One region of the Glutamicibacter sp. X7 genome, then DNA from elsewhere that is predicted to be linked to it. Evidence: riboswitches for the same ligand, from Rfam matches in the RefSeq annotation. Region 1 holds a riboswitch; each other region holds the start of a gene.
What was found. Region 1 has a riboswitch for thiamine pyrophosphate ahead of thiM (hydroxyethylthiazole kinase). Riboswitches for the same ligand answer to the same signal wherever they lie in the genome.
Positions count from the first base shown of each region.

Region 2: another riboswitch for thiamine pyrophosphate. It lies ahead of thiC (phosphomethylpyrimidine synthase ThiC); the one in region 1 lies ahead of thiM (hydroxyethylthiazole kinase).
Region 3: another riboswitch for thiamine pyrophosphate. It lies ahead of thiO (glycine oxidase ThiO); the one in region 1 lies ahead of thiM (hydroxyethylthiazole kinase).

Region 1 is NZ_CM142678.1:55,117-63,114, forward strand. Features, by position in the region: gene thiD (bifunctional hydroxymethylpyrimidine kinase/phosphomethylpyrimidine kinase) at 1-558, opposite strand, end outside; gene thiE (thiamine phosphate synthase) at 555-1,196, opposite strand; gene thiM (hydroxyethylthiazole kinase) at 1,208-1,993, opposite strand; TPP riboswitch at 1,983-2,077, opposite strand; gene ACYU0X_RS00300 (GntR family transcriptional regulator) at 2,113-2,475, opposite strand; gene ACYU0X_RS00305 (hypothetical protein) at 2,472-4,073, opposite strand; gene ACYU0X_RS00310 (aldehyde dehydrogenase family protein) at 4,169-5,602, shown strand; gene ACYU0X_RS00315 (amino acid permease) at 5,672-7,120, shown strand; gene pgm (phosphoglucomutase (alpha-D-glucose-1,6-bisphosphate-dependent)) at 7,124-7,998, opposite strand, start outside.
Region 2 is NZ_CM142678.1:3,455,972-3,463,969, reverse strand. Features, by position in the region: gene ACYU0X_RS16420 (MFS transporter) at 1-1,186, opposite strand, end outside; gene ACYU0X_RS16415 (GNAT family N-acetyltransferase) at 1,368-1,847, shown strand; gene ACYU0X_RS16410 (DUF4822 domain-containing protein) at 1,996-2,508, opposite strand; gene thiC (phosphomethylpyrimidine synthase ThiC) at 2,806-4,548, opposite strand; TPP riboswitch at 4,545-4,654, opposite strand; gene ACYU0X_RS16400 (hypothetical protein) at 4,774-5,883, shown strand; gene ACYU0X_RS16395 (HpcH/HpaI aldolase/citrate lyase family protein) at 5,896-6,720, opposite strand; gene ACYU0X_RS16390 (MaoC family dehydratase) at 6,717-7,220, opposite strand; gene ACYU0X_RS16385 (acetyl/propionyl/methylcrotonyl-CoA carboxylase subunit alpha) at 7,217-7,998, opposite strand, start outside.
Region 3 is NZ_CM142678.1:2,421,438-2,429,435, forward strand. Features, by position in the region: gene ACYU0X_RS11535 (ThiF family adenylyltransferase) at 1-888, opposite strand, end outside; gene ACYU0X_RS11540 (thiazole synthase) at 889-1,695, opposite strand; gene thiS (sulfur carrier protein ThiS) at 1,698-1,943, opposite strand; gene thiO (glycine oxidase ThiO) at 1,944-3,071, opposite strand; TPP riboswitch at 3,068-3,178, opposite strand; gene ACYU0X_RS11555 (GNAT family N-acetyltransferase) at 3,259-4,275, shown strand; gene ACYU0X_RS11560 (mechanosensitive ion channel) at 4,361-5,581, opposite strand; gene ACYU0X_RS11565 (YnfA family protein) at 5,819-6,157, opposite strand; gene ACYU0X_RS11570 (OsmC family protein) at 6,175-6,615, opposite strand; gene ACYU0X_RS11575 (NAD-dependent epimerase/dehydratase family protein) at 6,612-7,577, opposite strand; gene ACYU0X_RS11580 (alpha/beta fold hydrolase) at 7,574-7,998, opposite strand, start outside.

The sequences.
Region 1 (7,998 bases):
AAGGGCATCCGGGCAGCTACTGGAGTTCAGATGGCCACCCTTGGCCACGACGAGCACATCGTGGCGATCGGCCAGCTGCCGCGCAAGCTCAATAACTTCTTCCCACCGCTCTGGGACGGGTTGGCCGCTGAGAGCGGCCAGCTCGTCGATATTCGGGGTCAGCACCGTGGCGCGGGGAAGCAATTGTTGCAATGCCGCCGTGGCGTCCGCGTCGAGTAGCGAGTCTCCGCTGGTGGCGATCATGACCGGGTCGAGCACCACCGGCACCTCGATGTGAGCCAGCCAGTCGGCAACCTGCGCGATGACTGCGGCATTGGAGAGCATCCCGATTTTCACCGCATCGATCCGCACGTCCTCGCTGACCGCACGGAGCTGCTCACCGACGAACTCTGGCTCGATGGCATGGACAGACCGTACACCTTGGGTGTTCTGGGCGGTCAGTGCGGTAATGACGCTCATGCCGTAGCCGCCGCAGGCGGCGATGGTTTTCAGGTCGGCTTGGATCCCGGCGCCGCCCGAGGGGTCGGATCCGGCAACAGAGAGAATATTCAGGCTCATCGGGCGGACTCCCAAGCGTCGATCAGTTCACGGGTTGCGGTTTCGGGGCTTTGTGCGGCGCAGATTGCGCGAACCACGGCCATGCCGGCGGCTCCGCCTTGACGCAGGGCGCTGGCGTCCTGCGCGGTCAGGGCGCCGATGGCGACGCAGGGAAGATCTACCCGACCGGCAGCACGCAGGAAGCCATCGATCCCAATAGGTGTTGGGTGGTCTTTTTTGGTTGGTGTGGCTCGGATGGCTCCGACGCCCAGATAGTCGATGGCCTGCGCATCACGCGCGGCTTGGGCCAGCTGATCGTCGGAGGAGGCGCTGAGCCCGATAATGCCTTCGCCAATCAGCGTGCGGGCCACCCGAACCGGAAGATCCTTCTGCCCGATGTGGATACCGGTGACCGCGGCACCCGCCGCACGGGCGGCCAAATAGACGTCGATCCGGTCGTTGATCAGCAGTTCGGCTTTGCCCTCGGTCAGTTCGGCGGCCGCGATGGCCAGCTCATAGAATTCCCGCGCGGTTTCCTCTTTCGCGCGCAATTGCACCCACTGAATGCCACCGGCGACCGCCTGCGCGATCACTTCAAGGGTGCTATGCGGGGTGCAGCTTGCCGTATTTGCCACTAAGTAGGGGCCAAGTTCACGCATTCAACAGTCCTCTAATGCTTCTCATGTCGTACGAAGTCGATGTCACTGGGCGTTACCTCGCCCAGCTCATCTAGAAAATTCACTGCAAAGCTTCCAGGTCCGCGGGAACGCGACCACGCACGTTCGGCGGCTAGTCCATACCAAGCGTGGGCGGACACGGCCGCTTCAAAGACCTCGTCGCTGGCGGCGACCATGGCGGCCGTGAAGGCTCCGAGGGCACACCCGCCGCCGGTAACCTTGGTCAGCGCCAAACCATCGGTATGAACGAGGGTGATGCGGTGGGCCTCGATGATGGCATCGGCCGGACCGGATATGGCAACGACGCTGCCGTAGCGGCGCGCTAGGTCGGTCCCGGCATCCATTGCGGCCGTGACGCTGTCGGTGGAATCAACGCCGCGGCCGGCGGATTCAAAGCCGGCCAGTGCGAGGATCTCCGAGGCATTGCCGCGGATCAGGGTGGGCCGAGCTGGCAGCAGGCTGCGGGCAAAATCGGTGCGCTCGCCAAGGGCACCGACGGCCACCGGATCAAGAATCCATGGGGTGTTTGCCTCGTTGGCCCCGGCAACCGCCTGCTCCATGGCGCGCATTTGTTCGGTGGTCGGGGTGCCGAGGTTGACCAACACCGCGGAGGCCACCTTGGCAAATTCGCGGGCTTCCCCGGGCAGATTGGTCATCGCGGGGGCCGCGCCAGCGGCCAGCAATACATTTGCCGTGAAGTTGCTGACCACCACGTTGGTTAGACAGAACACCAAGGGTTGTTGCGCGCGCATGCGTTCGGCAACGACAGATAGTCTCATGCGACATCCCTCCGCTAGTTTGACCTAGTTCAGGTTCAACGGGTCTCATCTCAGTCGGCGGCGCCGACACCCCGTGTCACTCGATGCGAGCGTACGTAACCTCGCGGCAGATCACAAATTCATGACCGGCGCCGAATAAGCGCGATCAGTGTGGTCTCATCGACGCCTTGGGCTCGTGCCAAGGCAAGTAGGTCATCCACGGCCTGCAGGATATCCCGCTCCATATGCGGTTTAGCGTGACCGGCGGCCACCACCGTGCCGGCCCGTCGCCGTGACTGCACCAGGCCTTGAGCCTCGAGTTCCTTATAGGCGCGCGCGACGGTGCCGGTTGCCACGCCTAGATCGGTGGCCAGCGCGCGAACCGTGGGGAGTCTGCTCCCCTCGGGTAGCTCGCCTAAGGCGATGAAGGTGGCGACCTGGCTACGGATCTGCTCGTAGGGAGGTAACGCAGCATCCAGGTCCACGGTAATCTTGGCGCTCATCGAATCCCTACAGAGCTGGATCTCTGCATCTTGGGGGTTGCCGGGCGCTGCAAGGCCAGCACGGCGGGTGCAAAGCAGATCACCACGCCGACTAATCCGAAATCGTTCAACAGTTGATACCCCAGTAGCAACATGGACACGATGGCCCCGGTCACCACGCGGAGCGAGCGGAATTCCAGAACCTGCCGGTACCAGATTTCTTGCTGCGCGGTGACGTTCCAGGGGATCTTTGTTGCACGGATGAGCGCACAGAAACCCGCATATGCCGCGACAAGCGCGCTAACTAAGACGAGCGGGATCCACCAGGTAGGGGTGACAAAGCCCCACAACATATCTAGCGGGGGATTTAGCAGGAAGTAGAGGGTTACTGCCACAGCAATTCCGGCGCTGATATAGGTCCATCGGGGCAAGGGGGCCGATGGCCTGGCCAGATGCCCCAGAGTTCGCGTCCGAATGATCATGTAGAGCAGGTACGCGGCGTTGATCAGTAGATACAAGAAGGCTACTGCCGTGATGAGGAGCAAAATAGCCGTGGTGCGTTCAGCCGTGGGCATGCTTGCAGGTCCGGTGCTCGGCAACATCTGCCAGAAGGCGGCGGCTACCAGTAGAGCCAGCGTAGCGCTCATGTACTGCACCGCGAATAGTTGTTCACGCAGCCGTCCGAAGGGGGAGATTGCCTGGCGGCGGCGCGCCTCGAAGTTCGTTGGTGGGCGCCAGAGCAACATGCCGAAGGAGATGGCCAGGACGGCGTAGTTCGCCGTTTCGTCCCAGCGGCCGGCAACGCTCTCGAGCCGATCCATATAGTCGATTCCGCCGCCGAGCCCGTCGAGGAACTCTGTAGACCGGTCGTAGAGCCACCGCGCCTTGTAGTGCAAGGCCTGAGCGGCGGTCGTGGCCAGAAGCACGGTCACGGTGCGATACAGCCGGTTGAGCCAGGTGATGCGCAGCAGCCGATTATCGTGTTCGGTGATTCCCTCCAGTGGCTTGCGGCGCAAGATGACCAGTGTGGCGATCAGTGCAACCACCAGAAGCGCCACGAGACTCAATAGCAGGTAGGGCAGCAGCTCCGCGGAATCGCGTAGGCCGGGCTGGGCCGAGTGGGTGATGGAGTAGTTTTCTCCATCGCCCTCGGTGATTTCGGGTCGGGGCGCTAGGCCCGGGACATCACGCACGCTGTGCAGGGCGACGAGGCCGGCGGCAAAGACGCTGAGCATCACCGCAACCAGGGTTTTGGGGATCAAACCCGAGAGCGTGCGTGGTTCGAGGGAAGCGGTGCGTTGCGGAGCAAGCTTGCGGGGCCAGGTGAATTGCCCGGCGAAGTAAAGAAAAGCCACCCACAGTGCGGGGGTGGTGGCAACTCCCACGGCCTCGGGTATACCCAGTGGCTGAGATTCATGCAGTTGGATGCTTTGCAGCGCGTCAAGCGAATTCGCTGAAGTGCTGGCAAAGAAGCCGATCGTTGCGCACCAGAAGGCGTGCCGTCTGGCTAGCTCCAGACGATCTGTGTTCCTTCCCGTCGCTAAGCCGCGCAGAATCACATAGAAAATCAATGCGGCAACGGCAAAGCTACCCAACTGAGCGCTCAAGGGATTAGTCATGGATCCACCTTTCCCCAATTAATGTATCAACAGTTTGATACAAAAGACAGGTTGCCGTCCGCGCGAAGCCCGTCCGGTGCCGTACTCTCATGTTTATGGGCTTGTTTACCTCTACTCCGCTTCCCGAACCGGTGGGCGATCACGCCCCGCCGGTCGATGAACATCCGGCGCGCATCCAGCAGGTCATCGCGAGTTTGCGCCAAGCCTCGGACGCTCGGATCACCCACCCGCGACGCTTCCGTGCACAACAACTGCGCGGCTTGGAAAAGATGCTTCAGGAGCGCGAGGTTGATTTCCTCAGCGCCCTCGAGCAAGACCTTGGCAAAAGCGTCACCGAAGCGAAGTTCACCGAGATTGATGTGGTCAAATCCGAGATTGACTACGCGCAGCGGCATCTTTCCGAGTGGATGGACTCAAGCACCGTCAAGGTTCCGTTGCCGCTGCAGCCAGCCATGGCCAAGGTGGAACCGCGGCCCCTTGGGGTCGTGCTCATCATCGGGCCGTGGAACTACCCCTTGCAGTTGGTGTTGGCGCCGTTGGTAGCTGCTATCGCCGCCGGCAATGCGGCGCTGATCAAACCTTCGGAGGTCGCCCCCGCCACGAGCGGGGCACTGGCCAAATTCTTGCCGCTCTACCTCGATCCGCGGGTCTACGCCGTGTGCGAGGGTGGCAGTGATACGGCCAGCGAACTACTGAGCGCGCGCTGGGATCATATTTTCTTTACCGGCGGCGAGAAGGTTGCACGTATCGTGGCCGCCGCCGCGGCACAACATCTCACGCCCACCACCCTTGAGCTCGGTGGTAAGTGCCCGACCGTAGTGGATAACCACCTGCTGCCCACGGCCAAGCGCATCGCCTACGCGAAGTTCATGAATGCCGGACAGACCTGCGTGGCCCCGGATTATGTCCTGTCCATCGGGGATACCGACGCGTTGGTGGATCGCTTGGGCAAGGCGATCACCTCCTTCTACGGCAAGGAGCCGCTCGCACACCCGGATCTCGGGCGTATTGTGAGCGATCGTCATTTCCAGCGCCTGCGAGGACTATTGTCGATGGGCACCGTGGCCCACGGTGGCACCTTCGATGAGGCAACGCTACGCATTGCCCCGACGATCTTGCGGAACGTCGAGCTAGACAGCGAGCTGATGCGCGAGGAGATATTCGGGCCGATCTTGCCCGTGATCGAACTATCCTCCTTCGAAGAAGCCTTGGATTTCATTGCCGCTCGGCCCACCCCGCTGGCGGCCTACCTAATGAGTGAGAATCCACGGCTGCAGTCAATCTTCTCGGATCGGGTGCGCGCAGGTGCGATTGTTCATAACGCGCCCATGGCGCAAACGATCATTCCGGCACTGCCCTTCGGTGGGGTCGGTGCCAGCGGGATGGGCTCGTATCACGGTCGGCATGGATTCGAGAGGCTTTCGCAGATGCGGCCAGAACTGAGCAAGACCACGGTCATCGACACCTTCAGCACAATATATCCTCCATATTCATGGGCTAAGCGAAAGATTATTGATCGCTTGTTGTAGTGCGCCTCATATCCTTCGGGCCGACTCGAGTGGTTAGCTTGCAGAGGTCAAAAACCTAGGAGGAACTTAATGAGCCAGTCGGCGCCGCAACAGGACGGCCTGCATCGCGGACTCAAAGCACGTCATATGCAGATGATCGCCATCGGCGGTGCGATCGGTACCGGGCTATTTGTGGCATCGGGCGGAACCATTGCGCAGGCTGGGCCGGCCGGAGCGTTGACCGCCTATGCGCTGATTGGCCTGATGGTGCTGCTTTTGATGCAGTCGCTGGGAGAGATGAGCGCCCGCCTGCCCGTGGCTGGCTCCTTCCAAACCTACGCGTCGGTGTTCGTCAACCCGTCCTTTGGCTTTGCCATCGGGTGGAACTACTGGTTCAACTGGGCGATTACGGTGGCCGCGGAACTCGTAGCCGCCGGAATCGTGATGTCGTACTGGTTGCCCGACGTACCCGGCTGGATCTGGGCGGGAGTCTTCCTTGTGCTCCTGACGGGTTTGAATGCGCTCTCGTCCAAGGCCTTCGGTGAGGGTGAGTTCTGGCTTGCGGCGATCAAGGTCACCACCGTGGTGGTCTTCCTGATCTGCGGTGTGTTGATGATCGTCGGAATCCTCGGTGGCCAATCGCCGGGCTTCAGTCACTGGAGCGAGGGCGATGGGCCCTTCGTCGGCGGCTGGCTGTCGATCGTTTCGGTGTTCATGATTGCCGGCTTCTCCTTCCAGGGCACCGAACTGATTGGTATTGCCGCGGGTGAGGCAGAGAACCCGCGGCGCGATGTGCCGCGCGCCATCAAGGCCGTGTTCTGGCGCATTATGCTCTTCTACATCGGCGCTATCTTCATCATCGGCACGCTCATCAGCTACACGGATCCCTCGCTACTCTCCTCGGGCGAGGCCGATATCGCCTCGTCGCCCTTCACCTTGGTCTTTGAGCGCGCGGGCATCGCTTTTGCCGCCGCCCTGATGAACGCGGTGATCCTTTCGGCCATTCTGTCGGCCGGAAACTCCGGGCTTTATGCCTCCACGCGTATGTTGTACTCGATGGCCCGCGACGGCAAGGCGCCGAAAATCTTCGGTCGCGTCAACCGTCGTGGTGTGCCGATTCCGGCCATGCTGCTCACCGCATCGGTAGGGCTCTTCGGCTTCCTCACCGCCGTGGTGGGGCAGGGCGCGGCCTACACCTGGTTGCTGAACGTGTCCGGGCTTTCCGGATTCATTGCATGGGTGGGCATCGCGGTGTGCCACTACCGTTTCCGGAAGTCCTACATCGCCAGTGGCCAGCCCCTGAAAGACCTGCCGTACAAGGCCCCGTTCTTCCCCTTTGGCCCGATCCTTGCATTTGCCATCTTGATCGTGGTGATCGCCGGGCAGAACTACGAGGCGGTGGTCTCCGGACACGTTCTGGAGGTGGTCTCCAGCTACATTGGCTTGCCGATCTTCCTGCTGCTCTGGTTGATCCACTGGCTTGCCACACGCCATAGCGTCCGCGCGGCCTTCGACCCCTGGAAGCTCGAGGTTAACTAACCTCTAGCTCTCCAGCGCCGCATCGACAATACGTTTCGCCTCGCTGAGCACCTCTTGCAGGTGCTCAGCCGAAACCCAGGATTCGGCGTAAATCTTGTAGAGGTCCTCGGTTCCCGATGGGCGGGCGGCGAACCATGCGTGCTCCGTGGACACCTTCAAGCCACCGATCGCAAAACCGGCTGCCTCGGTAGCCTTGGCGGTGATTGGATGTCCCGCCAGCTCGGTGGCTGGGACATCCTCGGGCGAAAGCTTCGAGAGCTTTTCGCGTTGAATGCGCCCGGCCGGGGCATCAAAGCGGGCGTAGTGGCTTGCCCCGTACTCCGCCACCAGCTCGGCATGACGCTGGCTCGGCGTTTTGCCCGTCACCGCGAGAATCTCGCTGGCGAGCAGGGCCAGCATGATGCCGTCCTTATCGGTGCTAAAAGCCTTACCCTCCCGATCCAGGAAGCTAGCTCCGGCCGACTCCTCACCACAGAAGGCCACTTGCCCCTGAGCCAGTGGTTCGACGAAGTACTTAAAGCCCACCGGCACCTCATGCAAGGTTCTCCCGAGTCCGGCGACCACGCGGTCGATGAGCGCGGAGGACACGAGGGTTTTGCCGATGCGCAGACTCTGATCCCACCCCGGTCGGTGGGTCACGAGGTAGTCGATGGCCACGGCCAGGAAGTGGTTCGGGTTCATCAGCCCGGCATCCGGGGTGACAATACCGTGACGGTCGGCATCGGCGTCGTTGCCCGTGGCGATATCGTAGCGATCACGGTTACCGACCAAGGAGGCCATCGCATAGGGACTGGAGCAGTCCATGCGGATTTTGCCGTCCTTATCCAAGGTCATGAAGCCAAAGCGGGGGTCCACAGACTCGTTCACCACGGTCATGT
Region 2 (7,998 bases), 200 kb from region 1:
TGATCAAATACTGTGCGAACGGCGCAATCAGAAACGCGGTAATGGGTGCCGCGGCCGCCTCAAGCATTTGGGCGAAGCCGAAGACGCGCCCCTGCCGGGCGTAGGGCACGACGCGCTGAATGACGGTCTGTTCGGCGGCTTCCGCGGCGGGAATCAACATCATGTAGAGCCAGGTTCCCAGCACAAAAAGCCACACCGATTCCCGGATGGTGAATAAGGCGCCCAAGGCACCCATGGCCATCACCGCGATCAACAGGGTGCGGATCGGGTTGCTGCCGAGCCCAAATCTGGCAACGAGGAGCCCACCAATGATGAAGCCGGTGGAGGCAACACCGAAGGCGATGCCCCAGGCCTCGACGGACATGATCTCCAGACCGTAGGGATCCATCAGCGCCATGTAGACCCCGCCGATGAAATTATTGAACATCGAGAACAGGATGAGCGCGAGCAATCCCGTGATGGCGGTGATGGCCGCGAATCCGGTCCGGAAATCCATGCTGCGGCTGACCCCGGGTTCCGGCTCGGGCTGCTTTTCTGGGATGCGAATCGTCAGCAGATGCGTCAAGGTCACCAGCACCAGAATGATCGCCAAACTCAGGGTCCATCCCATGCCGAGCAGGCCGATGGACAGGCCACTAAACACGCTGGTGACGATCAGTGCGGCCCCCTGCACGGTGCCGACGAGACCGTTTGCGTTGGCATGTCGTTCTACCGGCACCAGCAGGGTCACGGTGGTGGACAGGGCGATATTGCGCATCTGCTCCACGATGGCGCCGATGAGGATCACTCCACTGAAAAGCCAGAATTGCCACCCGCCAATATCCAAGATGGACGCGGTGGGCAACCACAGATACAGCAGGCCGGCTAGGGAGAACATCGCTGCGGTGAACACCGCCGAAAAGACCAGGACAGCCTTTTTGCGGTGTCGATCCACGGCGGTGCCGAAGATCATGGCGCAGACCGAAATCAGGAGCATGAAGGCGCCGCCGATAAAGCCGGTAGCCATGACATTCTTCGTCTCGAGGTACACCCAGAAGGTCAGCGCGAACCACAGGTAGCTCGTGGTGATATTCGCGATGGCGGTATTGACCAGAACGTGAAGGAATGTGCGGTGTCCGGTTGTGGGCGCCGCTGATGCCGGTGCCGTGGAAGCATCGGTGAGTTCGGCATCGAAATCATTGTCCATCGCGCAACGTCCTGACTTCCGTTGAAGGGGTGCACGTAGCTTTAGGATACGAGCTAAGACCGACAATGTCAGCGGTGGGATACGGCACGGGCCGGATTGCCGTCGAAAAAGCGAGCATCGGAAACGCGCTTGTGACCGCGACTCAAACTGTTTGAAACATGACTCTGGCAGACTGCCGTTTATGAAGCTACAGATCAGGGCGGTGGGCGTCGATGCGCCCGGGATGGCCGAATTCATTGGTGAGCACCTGCGCGACCTGGAGGCCACCGCACCATCGGAAAGCCGGCACGCCTTCGGAACGGAACGCCTGATGGCACCGTCGGTGCAGCTCTATGCCGGTTATCTGGGGGAGCGGCCCATCACCATGGGGGCGTTGCACTTTTTCGCCGACTACGTGGCGGAGGTCAAAAGCATGCGCACGGATGCCGCGCATCGCGGACGCGGTCATGCCCGTCGCATGCTCGAGCATCTTATTCAGGTGGCGGCCGAGCGCGGCGTTCGAACGCTCTGCCTCGAAACCGGGACCCACGATCACTTCCGTGCCGCCCGTGCCCTCTATGAATCCGTGGGCTTTACTCCGGCACCGGCCTTCGGGTCTTATCGGAGCGACCCCCACAGCGCCTACTTTCGGCTACCCCTGAATGTGGGCAACCCTCGCTGAGGTCCCGACGGTTTTAACGAGACAAGCCGCCGGAAATATCCGGCGGCTTGCTCGATCATCACTCGCACCTTCATGAGGTACTTATTACTCTAAGGCTCTCATCTGTGCGTGAACTTAGCCCCGCACCGGAGCTTGCCGATAGCTGCTCTTACTTAGTGGGTTCCAGGTGGTCGGTGGGGGTGTGGACGATGTCCACGAACTGCTCCGGGTCGTCCTCGGCGGGGACCCGGTAGGTGAACTCCTCACCGGTCAGGGTGGTGATGTGCGAGACGCGCTCGAAGAGAACCTTGCCGTCCTCGTCCTTGGCCACAATATGGCGGGTTGCTCCGTCCTCCGAGATGCTCCACTCACCTTGCATCTTGGGCTCGTCATCCAAGGTATACATCTGGAAGCTGCCGTCCTGGTTGAAGTAGGCGTAGCCAACGAAATTCGCGGCGCGTTCGTCGCTCAAGTCCACCTCTTGGTCGTCCTGATCCACGGCGCCGGTCGTTTCCCATGCGGTAGCGGCCAGCAGCTGAGAGGGGCTTTGCGTCGCGGAGGCCTCGGCGGAAGTGGTTGGCTGCTCGGAGACGCCCGAGGCGCAGGAGACAAGTAGGCCCGCGGCCAACAGGGCAGAACCCAGGGCGGTGGCGGTCTTGACTGGCTTGGAGCGGAAGTTCATCGGAGATCCTTCGTCGATCGGCAATAGTTGGCGGCCGCTCACCGTGCTCGGCGGGCCGCTTAGTATCTATCGTCGCCGCGAGGCGCAGTGCGTGGCATCGGGCAGTTGACCACGAAGAAATAGCCAATTGGGGGATCTTTGACCCGGCGGGGAGCGAAGGCTTAACGACTAATGGCCCCGGTAACTACCGGGGCCATCAGTCGATCATCACTCGCACCTTCATGAGGTACTTATGACTATAGGGCTCGAGTCTGTGCTAATCCTTTGGGATTGGAGGAAACTAGCCGATAATCCTGTCTAGCTACTTGGCTCACCCACCGGAATTTCGGCGCTGACATAAACCTTTCCGCCGGACGCGAGGAATTCAGCCGATTTTTCTGCCATTCCGACCAGCGCCTGCTGTTCGGCGGCCGAACCGTACTCATTGCGGATGTCCTGGCTGATGCGCATCGAGCAGAACTTCGGCCCGCACATGGAGCAGAAGTGCGCGGTTTTCGCCGGTTCGGCGGGCAGGGTTTCATCGTGGAATTCCTGGGCGGTGACCGGATCGAGCGAGAGCGAGAACTGATCGTTCCAGCGGAACTCGAAGCGGGCCTTGCTCAGCGCGTCGTCGCGTGCCTGGGCCATGGGGTGACCCTTGGCCAGATCTGCGGCGTGGGCGGCGATCTTGTAGGTGATCACACCCGTCTTCACGTCGTCGCGGTTCGGCAACCCCAGGTGCTCCTTGGGGGTGACATAGCAGAGCATGGCGGTGCCGTAGCGGGCGATCTCGGTGGCGCCAATGGCGCTGGTGATGTGGTCATAACCCGGAGCGATATCGGTGACCAGTGGGCCCAGCGTGTAGAACGGGGCACCATCACACAGTTCCTGCTGGCGTTCCACATTCTCGCGGACCAGGTGCAGCGGGATGTGCCCGGGTCCCTCGACCATGACCTGCACGTCGTACTTCCAGGCGCGTTTGGTCAGTTCGGCCAGCGTATCGAGTTCGGCGAATTGTGCTGCGTCGTTGGCGTCCGCGATGGAGCCGGGGCGTAGCCCGTCGCCGAGGGAGAAGGCCACGTCGTACTTGGCGAAGATCTCGCACAGCTCGTCGAAGTGCTCGTAGAGGAAATTCTCCTTGTGGTGGGCCAGGCACCAGCCGGCCATAATCGACCCGCCGCGCGAGACGATCCCGGTGACACGATCGGCCGTGAGCGGGATGTAGCGCAAGAGCACCCCGGCGTGAATGGTCATGTAGTCCACGCCCTGCTCGCATTGCTCAATGACGGTGTCGCGGAAAATCTCCCAGGTCAGCGCGTTAGCCTCGCCGTTGACCTTCTCCAGCGCCTGATAGATCGGCACGGTGCCGATGGGCACCGGGGAATTGCGCAGGATCCACTCGCGCGTGGTGTGGATATCATCACCGGTGGACAGATCCATTACGGTGTCGGCCCCCCACGCGGTGGCCCACTGCAGCTTCGAAACTTCTTCGGCGATGGAGCTGGTCACCGCCGAGTTACCGATATTGGCGTTGATCTTGACCAGGAAGGCGCGGCCGATGATCATCGGCTCCGCTTCCGGGTGGTTGATATTGGCCGGAATGATGGCCCGGCCGGCGGCCAACTCGCTACGTACCTTCTCCACATCGCAGCCCTCGCGCAGGGCCACATAGCGCATCTCCTCGGTGATCAGCCCGCGGCGCGCATAGTGCATCTGGGTGACGCGCTGCTCACCGGTGGCACGCAACGGGGTGGGGCGCCGCCCGGCCCACTCCTCGCTGGCGGTGCCGCGGCGTAGCGCGGACTTGCCGTCGTCGAGCAAGTTGCGCCCGCGCCCGGCATAGTCCTCAACGTCGCCGCGTCCCCGGATCCACTGTTCGCGGAAGGGTGGCAGTCCCTGTACCGGGTCGCTGCCGGGGCCGCAGGTGCGGTACACCTGCAACGGGGGATTGCTTCGCCCATCGGGGGAATCGGCCAACTCGATTTCGGTGACCGGAACGCGCAGGTCACCCTCCTCGAGATAGGACAGAGAATGGGCAGGGTGCTGCTGAAATTCATTCATGGAATGAGCTCACTTCCTTCGCCGGCATTACCCGGACAGGTTCGACGGTCTCGAACAGCTACAGTTCGATCTCAGCCCGTGCTTACGGACACCCGTGTGGTCGCGATTACGCTAACACGTTCGGGGCGGTGCCTGGCAAGTTGGTGTCGGTCCGGGCGCGCGGTGGCCAGCGCGAACACGTAGGCTTAACGGGACGTAGTTCCGCTCGATCAGCAAGGATGGCTCATGGCCGGCAAGAAACGCCAGGGTAAGAAGAACGCCGGAGCGGGAAACCCCGCCAAGTCGGCTCCGCGGGGGCGTAGCGTGCACCGGTTGCAGGCCGGAATCGCGCTCGACGCGCTACGTGATGACTATGCCCTGTGGGTGCGCGAACAAGCGCCGGGCTTCGATAAGTCGCAGGCGCAGCAGGTGGCCGAGATGCAGCTAGATGTCGTGAAGTCCGTGGGCGGCGAATACGCTCAGGCGGCCGGCAACGCCCATCTGCGCGCGATCGACCCGGAACTGTTCGGCGAGGTATTCGCCGAATTCTTGGTGTCGCTGCCCGAAGGGGTGGAGGTCGAGCCAATTTTCGGGGCCTGGATCGACTACCTCCAGTATCTCGCCGCCCGCGGTCTCTGGGAGGGGCCGCAGGAAGAGCTCGAGGCCTTGCAGGAGATCCTCGAATCCGCGCTGACCGGGTTCGCCGAGGATGACGCGGAGCTGGTGCAGTTGCTGCGCGGCACCGACCTGTACACGAAGGTCAAGGACCTCGCGCTGGCGCTCGGTGAGGGTGTGCACCTCGATGAGTTCACCCGCGACGACAGCCCGGCCCGGGAACGGATCATGCGTTCGGTGGGTGTTGATCCGGCCACTACCAGCGGTGATGCGCCGGCTCCGGAGGTTTTCGCCCATGTCTGGAACGCCGCGGTGATGTCCGTGGTGGAGCCCGGCGAAGAACTTGTTGTGCGCGATGAGGCGGCCTTCGCCAGCCTGACCGAGGGGGAGGCCGGCGACAGCGCCCAGGTGCTCTTCGAGATGGCGGTGGGCTGCGTGCAAAGCCACCTGTTGCCGCATCAGGACCCCAGCGAGCGCGACGAGGCGCATTACTTGATCTTGCGGAACCTGCTGGTCACCGCGGTGACCGGTAAGGATGCGGAGTTTGAGCCGCTGCGACGCAGCGTGGGCCCGAAGCTATTCGACGTGGTGTTGCCCGAGGCACAGGCCGCGTTGGCCTCGCTGGCCGGTTTTGGGCTACTGAGCGCCGCAGGCGATTCCTACGAGGTCGATGAACGGTTGCTGCCGGTCATTTCCGCCGGGGTCAGCGAGGCCGAAAGCCTCATCGAGGCCGCCGAATAAGCGGGGTCGAGCCTACTGTTCCCCGGCCTCCCAGGCGGCCAGCGTGGCGCGGGCCTGCCGCAACACCGGTTCGTCGATCATCTGCCCCTCGAAGCTGAACACCCCGGAATTCTCGGTGGCGGCGCGCAGGATGCGCGAGGCCGCGGCGGCCTCCTGCGCATCGGGGTAGTAGGCCCGCCGAATGACCGGAACCTGGCTTGGGTGGATGCAGGCCTTGGCGGTGAAGCCGCTGGCCCGGGCATCCTGCGCCTCGGCAAGCAAGCCGGCGGTGTCGGGAATGTCCAGGTACACCGAATCGATCGCGGCCTTGCCGTGCGCGGCGGCATGTATCAGCACCTGGGCGCGGGCATAGCGGGCCACCTGACGGTAGCTGCCGTCGGTGCCGCGGGAGCTGGTGCCGCCGAGCGAGGCGATCAGATCCTCGGCGCCCCACATCAGACCCACCACGTTATTGGTGGCGGCGATGGCCGCGATATTGGCGATCCCGCGCGCGGTCTCGCACAGGGCGATGACCCGATAGTCCGGCAGCGCGGCGGGCACCGCACCGTCCTCGGTTTTGGCCAGCATCAGGGTGCGGTACTCGGTCTGCGCCAGGGCCCGCAGGTCGGCGGGGAAATGACCGCTGATCACCGGATTGATGCGCACGATGGTGCGCTCGGGATTCAGCGGGTGATCGATCAGCGCCTGCCGGGCGGCGTCCTTTTCCTGTTCACCGACCGCGTCCTCCAGATCGAGGATGACCGTATCGGCGCGTTCGGCCGCCTTGGCGAAGCGCTCGGGACGGTTGGCCGGGCAGAATAAGAGGGCCGGCCCCGTGGAGTATTTTGCATGTGTCATCGGCTACGCTCCTGAGCTTTGTCCGCTTCGTGGGCGGCGCGGGTCCACATCAGGCAGCTGCGGCTGGCGGTTGCCACGATGGTTCCCTCTTGGTTATAGCCGGTATGGCGCATCGTGGCAATGCCCTGCCCGGGCCGCGACGAGGAGGGCCGCACGGAGAGGATTTCGGTCTCGGTGTAGAGGGTGTCTCCATGGAACATCGGGTGCGGGAAGGAGATATCGCTGAGCCCCAGTTGCGCCACAATGGTCCCCTCGGTCAGCTGCGCCACCGACTGGCCGACCATCGTACTGAGGGTGAGCATGGAATTGACCAGTCGCCGCCCAAAGGGTTGGGCGCTGGCGAAGGCCTCATCCAAATGCAGCCCCTGCGTGTTCATGGTCAGCGTGGTGAACAGGACGTTATCGGCCTCGGTGAGGGTACGTCCCGGGCGGTGCACGTAAACGGTGCCGCTTTCCAGCTCGTCGAGGTAGCGTCCGCGCTGTTCGATTCTCTGGCTCATGACTGCTCTTCCACTGGTTCGACGGTTGCGATGAGTTGACCGGCGGTGACGAGGTCGCCGACCGCAAGCGGGCTTCGGCGCAGCACCCCGGCGATCGGGGCGGTGAGCTGGTGCTCCATTTTCATTGCCTCGATGGTGGCCACCAGGTCGCCGGGGGAGACCTGGTGGCCCTCGGCGGCGCCCACCGCCACCACGGTGCCCGGCATCGGGGCGGTCAGTTGCCCGTTGCTGGTGCCCTCGCGGTTGAGACCGGCCAGTCGTTCGGCCAGCCGCTCGGACCGGCTGAGCACCCGCCAATTGCGGGTGTGGCTTCCGGCACGGACCCATAGTTGCGAGCCCTCGCGCACGATGTGCACCGGCCGGGTGCGGCCGTCGACCGTCAAGCGCTGTGCGGGGCCGTCAACGTGGTGCTCGCTGGGTTCGGCACCCTCGGGGTGGAGCACCGCGCGCCCGTCCGGGCTCAACTGCACCCGGTAGTTTTGTTCGTCCAACACCAGATGAACCGTGGCAGCTAGCGCCTGCGCGCCCAGTCGCCAGCCGTCGGCCGCCTGGAAAAGGCCGTCGCCGACGTTGCGCTGGGCGTGGACCCAGGCCGCGACCAGCACGACCTCCGCCGCCTCCGGTGCCCCGGGCTGCAAGGATTCCAGGGTGCGCTCGATCAGCCCGGTATCCAGCCGCCCGGCCTGCACCTCATCGTTGGCCAGCAGTGCGCGCAGGTAGTACAGGTTGCTGCGCACCCCGAGGATCAGCATTTCACCCAGCGCCCGGTCCAGTCGTG
Region 3 (7,998 bases), 1.2 Mb from region 1:
CACATCCACCAGGTGCACCGTCGCGCCTTCCTGCAATGCGGCCAGTTCGCCGACCTGCAGGTCGCGCACGGTTGCCGGGGGCGCGGCACAGACCTGCTGGTACTGGCCCAGCTCCCGAACAGGTTCACGGTCCGGGTCGGCTTCAAGCATCAGGGTCATGGTGTGGGCCGCGGCCGCATCATAGCACCACAGCCGTCCGATGAGCGGCTCGCCCACCCCGCAGATGAGCTTCAGCGCCTCGGTGGCCATGGTCGCGCCCACCACCCCGCACAGCGCGCCGAAGACCCCGCCTTCGGCGCAGCTGGGCACCGAGTCGGCGTCGGGCATCTCCGGGAACAAGTCGCGCAGCATCGGACCGTGCCCCGGGGCGAACACCGAGACCTGGCCGTAGAACTGGAAGATCGTGCCCCACACCAGCGGGGTACCGCTCAGCTCGGCGGCGTCGTTGCTCAGGTAGCGGGTGGCAAAGTTATCGGTGCCATCGATGACCAGATCGTGGGCGGCGAAGAGCTCTAGGGCGTTTGCCGGTGTGAGTCGGCCGGAGATCGGGGTGACGCGCGCCCCGGCATCCAACCGGTGTGCGGCCTGCACCGCCGAGTCCACCTTGGCCAGGCCCACGTCGGCCTCGCGGTGAATGACCTGGCGCTGCAGGTTGGAGGCTTCCACGCGGTCGTCGTCGATCACGGTCAGCTCGCCGAGGCCGGCGGCCACCAGATACTGGAGGATCGGGGCACCCAGTCCGCCGGCGCCGATCAGCAGCACCTTGGCGTTGCGGATGCGGCGCTGCCCCTCGGGACCGACCCCGGGCAGGGTCAGATGCCGGGCGTAGCGGGCCAGCTCATCCGGTGACAGCGGCGGACCGGGGGCCACCAACGGGGGCAGCGGCATCTACAGTTCACCGACCAGCGTCTGCATCATGCCCTCGGCAGGTGAGGAGGCCAGCGCCACGTCACGGCGCGGAATTCGCCCGGCCAGGTGGGCGGCACGCCCGGCGCGCACCGCCTCGCGCATCCCCTGAGCCATCAGCGCCGGGTTGTGCGCGCGGGTAACCGCGCTGGCCAGCAGCACCGCGCTGCACCCCAGCTCCATGGCCAACGCCGCATCCGAGGCGGTGCCCACCCCGGCGTCGAGAATCACCGGCACGTTGCTGCGTGCGACGATGGTGGAAATATTGTGCGGGTTAAGGATGCCCAGCCCGGAGCCGATCGGTGAACCGGCGGGCATGATGGCGGCCACCCCCACATCCTCGAGACGCTTGGCCAGGGCCGGGTCGTCGTTGGTGTAGGCGAAGACCGTGAAATCCTCGGCCACCAGCTGCTCGGCGGCGCTAAACAGCTCGATCGGATCGGGCAGCAGGGTGTGCTCGTCGGCGATGACCTCGAGCTTGATCCAGTTGGTTTCCAACGCCTCGCGGGCCAGTTGGGCGGTGAGCAACGCGTCGCGGGCGGTGAAGCATCCGGCGGTATTCGGCAGCGGGCGCACGTTGTTGCGGCGCAGTAGCTCATAGACCGACCCGGAGCCGGCGGCGGCGAAATGCCGGATGGCCACGGTGGTGATCTCGGTGCCGGAGGCCTCCAGCGCCTGTTCGACACTGGCCAGCGAACTGGCCCCGCCGGTGCCGAGGATGAGCCGCGAGCTAAACTGCTGCCCGTCGATTTCAAACGTGTCGGTAGCCAAGTGGTCGATGGTGCTCATGATTAGCCTCCTTGGGCTGCGGTGACGATATCGAGGCGGTCCCCGGCACAGAGTGCGTAGCTGGCCCACTTGCCGCGCGGAAGCACCGCGCCGTTCACGGCGAGGGCGACCCCGAGGCGGCTGCCGTCCACGGCACGCCCGTCCTCGCCCAGTGCACGTCCGGTGTGCGTGGCGATCAGGTCGCGGGCGGTGCTGCCGGCTGGCACGCTGTGCGCCTGGTTGTTCAGCTGGATGTCGATGCTGTGCATTTAGGTTGCCTCCACGGGTTGGGCTGGCAGGTGGCCGCCGGTGAAGCGGCTCAGGGACAGGGTGGTTTGTTGGGCGGCGGGCAGCTGCCCGCCGGTGGCGAGGGTGGCGGTGGCCTTGGCGGCGAAGGGAGTCAGCAGAATCCCGTGCCGGAAGTAGCCGGTGGAGACCACCAGGCCCTGCTCGACGCGTTCGATAATGGGTACGTCGTCCTCGGTGCCAGGCCGGGCCCGGGCGATCACCTCCAGGAGCGAGGCGTCGGCCACCCCGGGCACCAGTCGCCGGGCATCGTCGAGCAGGGTGTGCAACGCCCCCACATTGACCTCGGCGCGGCCGTCTTCGCGGCTGCTGGCCCCGAGCACCAGCGAACCGTCGCGGCGTGGCACCAGGTAGACCGGGCGGCGGTTGACGATCCCGCGCACCGTGTGCTCGATCAGCGGCCGTCCGCCGTGCGGGCGCAGCCGCACAATGTCGCCGTACACCGGACGCAGCGGTAGCTCCGGGGCACCGGCCAGCGCACCGAGTCCGGTGGCTAATACCACGCAGTGGCCTTCAACCACTCGCCCCGAGGCGAGGCGTACCCCGCTGATCGTTCCGGCCTCGCGGAGCACCTCGATGGCCTGCTCGCGGACCAGCTCGGCGTGCAGGTAGCGCAGCAGGATAGCGGTCAGCGAGCGTGGGTCGACCTGATGATCGTCGGCAAAGCGCATGGCCCCGGCAATATTGGCCGCCAACGCCGGTTCGGCCGCCCGGGCCTGCGAACCCAGCAGCCGTTCGGTGCGCAGCCCCAGGGATTGTTGCAAGGATTCGAGTTCGTTCAAGGCCTGCCGGTCGGCGGCCTCGGCGGCCACCACGAGTGTCGCGTTATCCCGGTAGTCCGGGCGCTCTCCGGTGATCGCCTCGATGCGGTCGATGAACTGAGGGTAGTCGGCGGCGGCCTGCACCATCAACGGGTGCAGGGTGTGTTGGCCCCAGACGGTTTCGGCGGCCGGGGCAAGCATGCCGGCGGCGGCGTGGCTGGCCCCACCGGCCGGGTCGGGGTCGATCACATTGACCGTATGCCCGGCTGTTTTGAGTTCGAAGGCGGTGGCGAGGCCGATGATTCCGGCGCCCACGACGAGAATATGCACGACGGCACACTTCCTTCCTACGGCGGCATCACCCGCATCAGGTCTGGCGGTCGGCGTTCGGCCCTCTCAGCCCACGTTCCAATCGGTGGGCTCCCGCGAAGTTGTTGCGATTATAAGCATGAGCCCGCTCACTAAGCGAAATTCCATGACGTGAGCATTTAGCCTCGCGGCGTGATCTACTGTGATCATGCAGCACACGGATTTTCCGCAGATTCTCGACCCCGCCGCTCCCCTCGTCGAGCACCTGACCGCCAGTGAGGCACGGCTACTGGATCCGGCCGTGCGGCACGACGAAAAGTCCCTGCGCGAGCTGCTGCACCCGCACTTCACCGAGGTCGGCGTCTCGGGCACCAGCTATGATTTCGCCGCCATCGTGGCCCTGCTGCAAGCTGAGCCCGCCGCCGACGCCGGACCTGGGGTCCCCGGCAAAGTGCTTGCACCGCAGCTGTGTTTGCTGGCCCCACAGACCGCGCTGCTGCGCTGGCGTTCCGAGACCGGCTCGGTACCTGCCCACCGCAGTTCGCTGTGGCAAAAGCACGAGGGCGAATGGCGTTTGCTCTTTCATCAGGGTACGGCGACCAGCGAGCCGCTACCCGCAGCCGCCGCAGAGCTAGAGCAACCTAATGCCGACGACGCACCACGTTCTACCGCGGCACACCCCGCCGCACCACACGACGGCATCTTCCTGCGCCCCCTCGAACCGGAGGACGCACAGGCGGTGTTGGCGGCCTTTGATTCGGACGCCGCGGCCATGGCTCGGCAAGGTCAGGTGACCACCATGGCCGAAGCCGAGCAGTATGTGGCCCGGCTGCTGGATCCGGCCAACCTTCAGCTCCCACTGGCCATCGCCACCGAAGACGGGCTGGCCGGTTTGGTCAGCGCCGGGATCGATGCCACCAATAACAACGCCTGGGTCTGGTACTGGATGCACGCCGCGTACCGGGGTCGCGGTGTGGTCAGCGCGGCGCTGCGTACCCTGGCTCGGGTACTTTTCGACACGCACGGGATCCACCGGCTCGAGTTGGGCCTGCGCGTGAATAATCCGGGCTCGCGCCGCGTGGCCGAAAGGGCCGGATTCATCTGCGAGGGCCGCGAGCGCGGCAAGTTCCTCATTGACGGGCAGCGCGTGGATACCCTGCTGTACTCCCGGCTGGCCAGTGACCCACGGCCGGCCTCGGCACGCGAGCTGCCCTTGCACCAATAATTACCGGGCAAAGGCAAGGGGACCGCCCACCGTGTGGTGGGCGATCCCCCGATAGTGCCGATCGTCGGTTGATCGAGCCTCAGCTTTAGCGGAACGGATCGGTATCCGGCAGGTCGGTACCCTTAGGTCCGTTGTCCTCGCCCAGCTTGGACTTGGCCAGCACCTTGGCCGCTGCGTCGCGTCCGCCGAGACCGAAGGCCAGTGCCGCGGCCAGCGCCGCACCGATGACTACCGCGCCGAAGGCCATATTCACGATCGAATCGGCCAGGCCCATGTAGCGCAGGCCCATGGCCACGAACAGGGCGATCGCGGTGTAGCGCACGATCTTCGAGGCGGTGCCGTCGGCCATGAACTTGCTGATCACGTTGGCCACGACGAAACCGGCGGCGATGATCAGGCCACCGAAGAGCACCCGGCCACCCAGGGCCAGCACCTCGTTGAGGATGTTGGTGATCGCCGGGAAGTTCAGCATCTGTGCGGCCATCACACCGAAGAAGAGCACAATGGCGATGCGCACGATGGTGGCGATAATGCCCGAGGCGCTCTGCCCCTCCGGCACGATGCCCCAGCCGGCGACGGCCCGGTCGGTGCCCACCCCGTGCAGGGTGGATTCGAGCAGCTGCCCAACGAACTTGGCGATCATGATACCGATGGCCAGCAGCACCAGTGCCATCAGCACCTGTGGGATAGCGGCCAGTACCAGTTCGAGCATGCGCTGTGCAGGACCGGAGATAGCTTCCAGACCCAGCACCTGCAGGGCGGCAATGGCCACGACCAGCAGGATCAGAGCAAATAGAACGTTAGCCAAGACGTCGACGATCTTGCCTTGGGCCTCGCGGCTGGCGGCCTCATCGAGCTCCTCGCGGTCCTTGGAGAATTTCTTGACCAGGGCGGAGAAGTCGACGGTCGATAGCGCGGTGACAACCAGCTGTCGGACGATATTGGCGATTACGTAACCGATAAAGAAGATGAAGCCCGCACCAATAAGGTTCGGGATAAAGGCCATAACCCCTGTGAGCAGGTTCTGCACCGGGGACAGTACCTCGGTCAACGAGAACAGCTGCAGGATGGCCACCAAGCCGAATAACCAAACGATCAGGCTCGCGACCTTGCCAAGTGACTGGCCTAGTTGCGCTCCGTCGTTGCCTTGTTTCTGAAGGAATTTCACCCTGGTCACTAGCTTGCCGATGGCCCATTTGATGATCTTGGCCAAAAGCCAGGTGACGAGGAGAATAATCAGCGCGGTGACAACCCTTTGTGTCAACAGCGCCCAATCGATGTTGCCGAAAACGTTCTGAGTTTGCATCACTGCTCCTTAAACGTGGGGACACCTTTGACCCTACGACGAGGAGTCCGCCCTGACTAGGGCAGAATACTGAGCACGAACGACGCAATACACGGTGGGAACTCAACCCAAGCGCGAAATCCGTGGCAAATATTGGCAAAATCCACGATCTGCGAGGAACATCCCCGGAAATCGCTACGGATCCATGTTCATGAAACTTTCAGCAAGGAGCCATGGAGGCTTTTCACCCAGCGAAGATTAGCCTCGTGGGGAGTACATAATGACGCCGACGCCCACTAGGCAAATGGCGGCGCCGATGAGGTCAAACCGGTCCGGGCGGTACCCATCGAGCACCGCACCCCACGCCAGCGAGCCGACGATAAACACCCCGCCATAGGCCGCGAGGATACGTCCGAAATTCGCATCCGGCTGCAGGGTGGCCACCACGCCATAGAGACCCAGCAGCACCACCCCGCCCCCGACCCAGAGCAGGCCGCGGTGCTCGCGCAGCCCCTGCCACACCAGCCAGGCCCCGCCGATTTCGGCGAGCGCGGCCAGTGCGAACAGGGCCACCGATCGAAGCACCTCGGAATTCATTGCGCTACGCTTTCGGGCTACGCCTGATCGGTTTCGACGATACTCCGCACGCTCGCGCCGTGCTCCACGGTGCGCGAAACGGTGCAGTACTTGTCGTGGGAGAGCTTCACGATGCGCTCGACCATACCCCGGGCCTTGCGTCCGTCCTCGGTATCCGGGAACTTCAGGTCAAAGGACATGGTGATGTCCTCCATTTTGCTGGCCCCATCTTCGGTCACCTTGTACCCGCTGGCGGCCACCTCGAACTTCTCCGGTTCGGTGCGGCGGGTGGTCGCCACATCCACGTCGATGGCCGAGCAGCCGGCAATGGCGGCCAGCAGTAGCTCCACCGGGGTCAGCAGCCCCTCCCCTTGACCGAATTCGACGCTGGCACCGGTTTCGGCGCTGGTCGCCCGGTAGCGGCAGGATTCGGTGCGTTCGACGCTCACTTCACGAAGGGATCGGGTATTTTCACTCATGCTCCCATCCTCCCATGAAGCGCCCCGGCACGCTGGGAATCCAGCACCCATTGCACCTCCTCGGCCACGAGCGACAAGCTATCCGCCGGGCGATACCCCAGCTCTTTCGCGGCGCTGGTATCCAGCTCGAACGGGTGGGCCGAGGCAAAGGGATTAGCGAGAGTGGACGGACCATCTCCGGCCTCTTGCACCTCCCCTGTGTAGCCCACCGTGTGCGCGATCCGCTCAAAAATCGCGCGGGCCGTCACCGGGTGGGCATCGGCCGCATTCAGCACGCGCGACGCGGGGTGAGCGGCAACGAGTTCGAGCAGTTGGGCCACGTTGGCCGCCGCAGTCAGCGACTGCACCGACTCCAAACTCGACACCCGAAGCTCAGGCGGGTTTCCTTGCATGGCTTCGACGATCCCAGCGGTGCGTGCGTTGCGGGCCCAGGCTCCGTGCACCTTTCCCGGGCGCAGCACGCTAACCGGCACCCCGCTCTCCAGAACCCGTAGCTCCATGGCGCGTTTGCCCGGGGCGTAGCCCTCTCGGGTGAACGGGTCCAGATCCCGTGCGCCGGGAGCGACGCAGGACTGGGATTCGGGTACCGGCCCGGCAAACTCGGGTGGCTGCTCGGCGTTGACATGTCGTCCCTCCGCGTCGGTGTAGACGGCACGCGAGGAGATCACCGCATTCGATGTGCAGTCGACCGCCCACCGACACAGTTCATCGGCTCGTTGGGCGTCGAAGCACACCATGTCCACCAATAGATCGGCGCCACCTGACAGCAACTGGCCGATCCCGGCGGTATCAGCCCGGTCAAGGGCGTGGAAGCGCACCCCGAGCTCTCGCAGTGGCTCTGGGAATAACTCCGCGTTCCGCCCGGTCACCTCGACCCGCCAGCCGGCACGGGCGAAACGTGCGGCGGTGGCCGCACCCATCGCCCCGGTACCGCCTAGAATCACGATTCGTTGCTGGCTCACTGTCCCGTCTCCTTCGCCTCGGCGGCCACTGCGGCCGCAAAATTACGCATCGCCGCCAGCACCCGCCGCGGCCGATCAATGTGCACGTTATGTCCGGCTCGGTCCAGTTCGACAAGCTCGACCGTCGCGAACCGGTCGCGGAGCCTTCGTTGATTCTGGTAACCGACCACATGATCCTGCCGACCGGTGATAATCACCCCGTGCGGCCATTGGCCAGCGCCCTCCACCGGCAGCCTTGGCAGAGTGTACTCACGGGCCAGCTTCGCCATGGCCCGCACGTTCGCCACCCGGATTCCGGGAAGCACGAAGCGTTCGAAGCGCTGGTAGTTCGCCTCGCTTTGCACCACCGACATTTCCGCATAGTTCTCCGCATCGGCCGCGGAAAGGCTAGCCAGTAGTCGCGGCTCGGAGTGCAAGATGC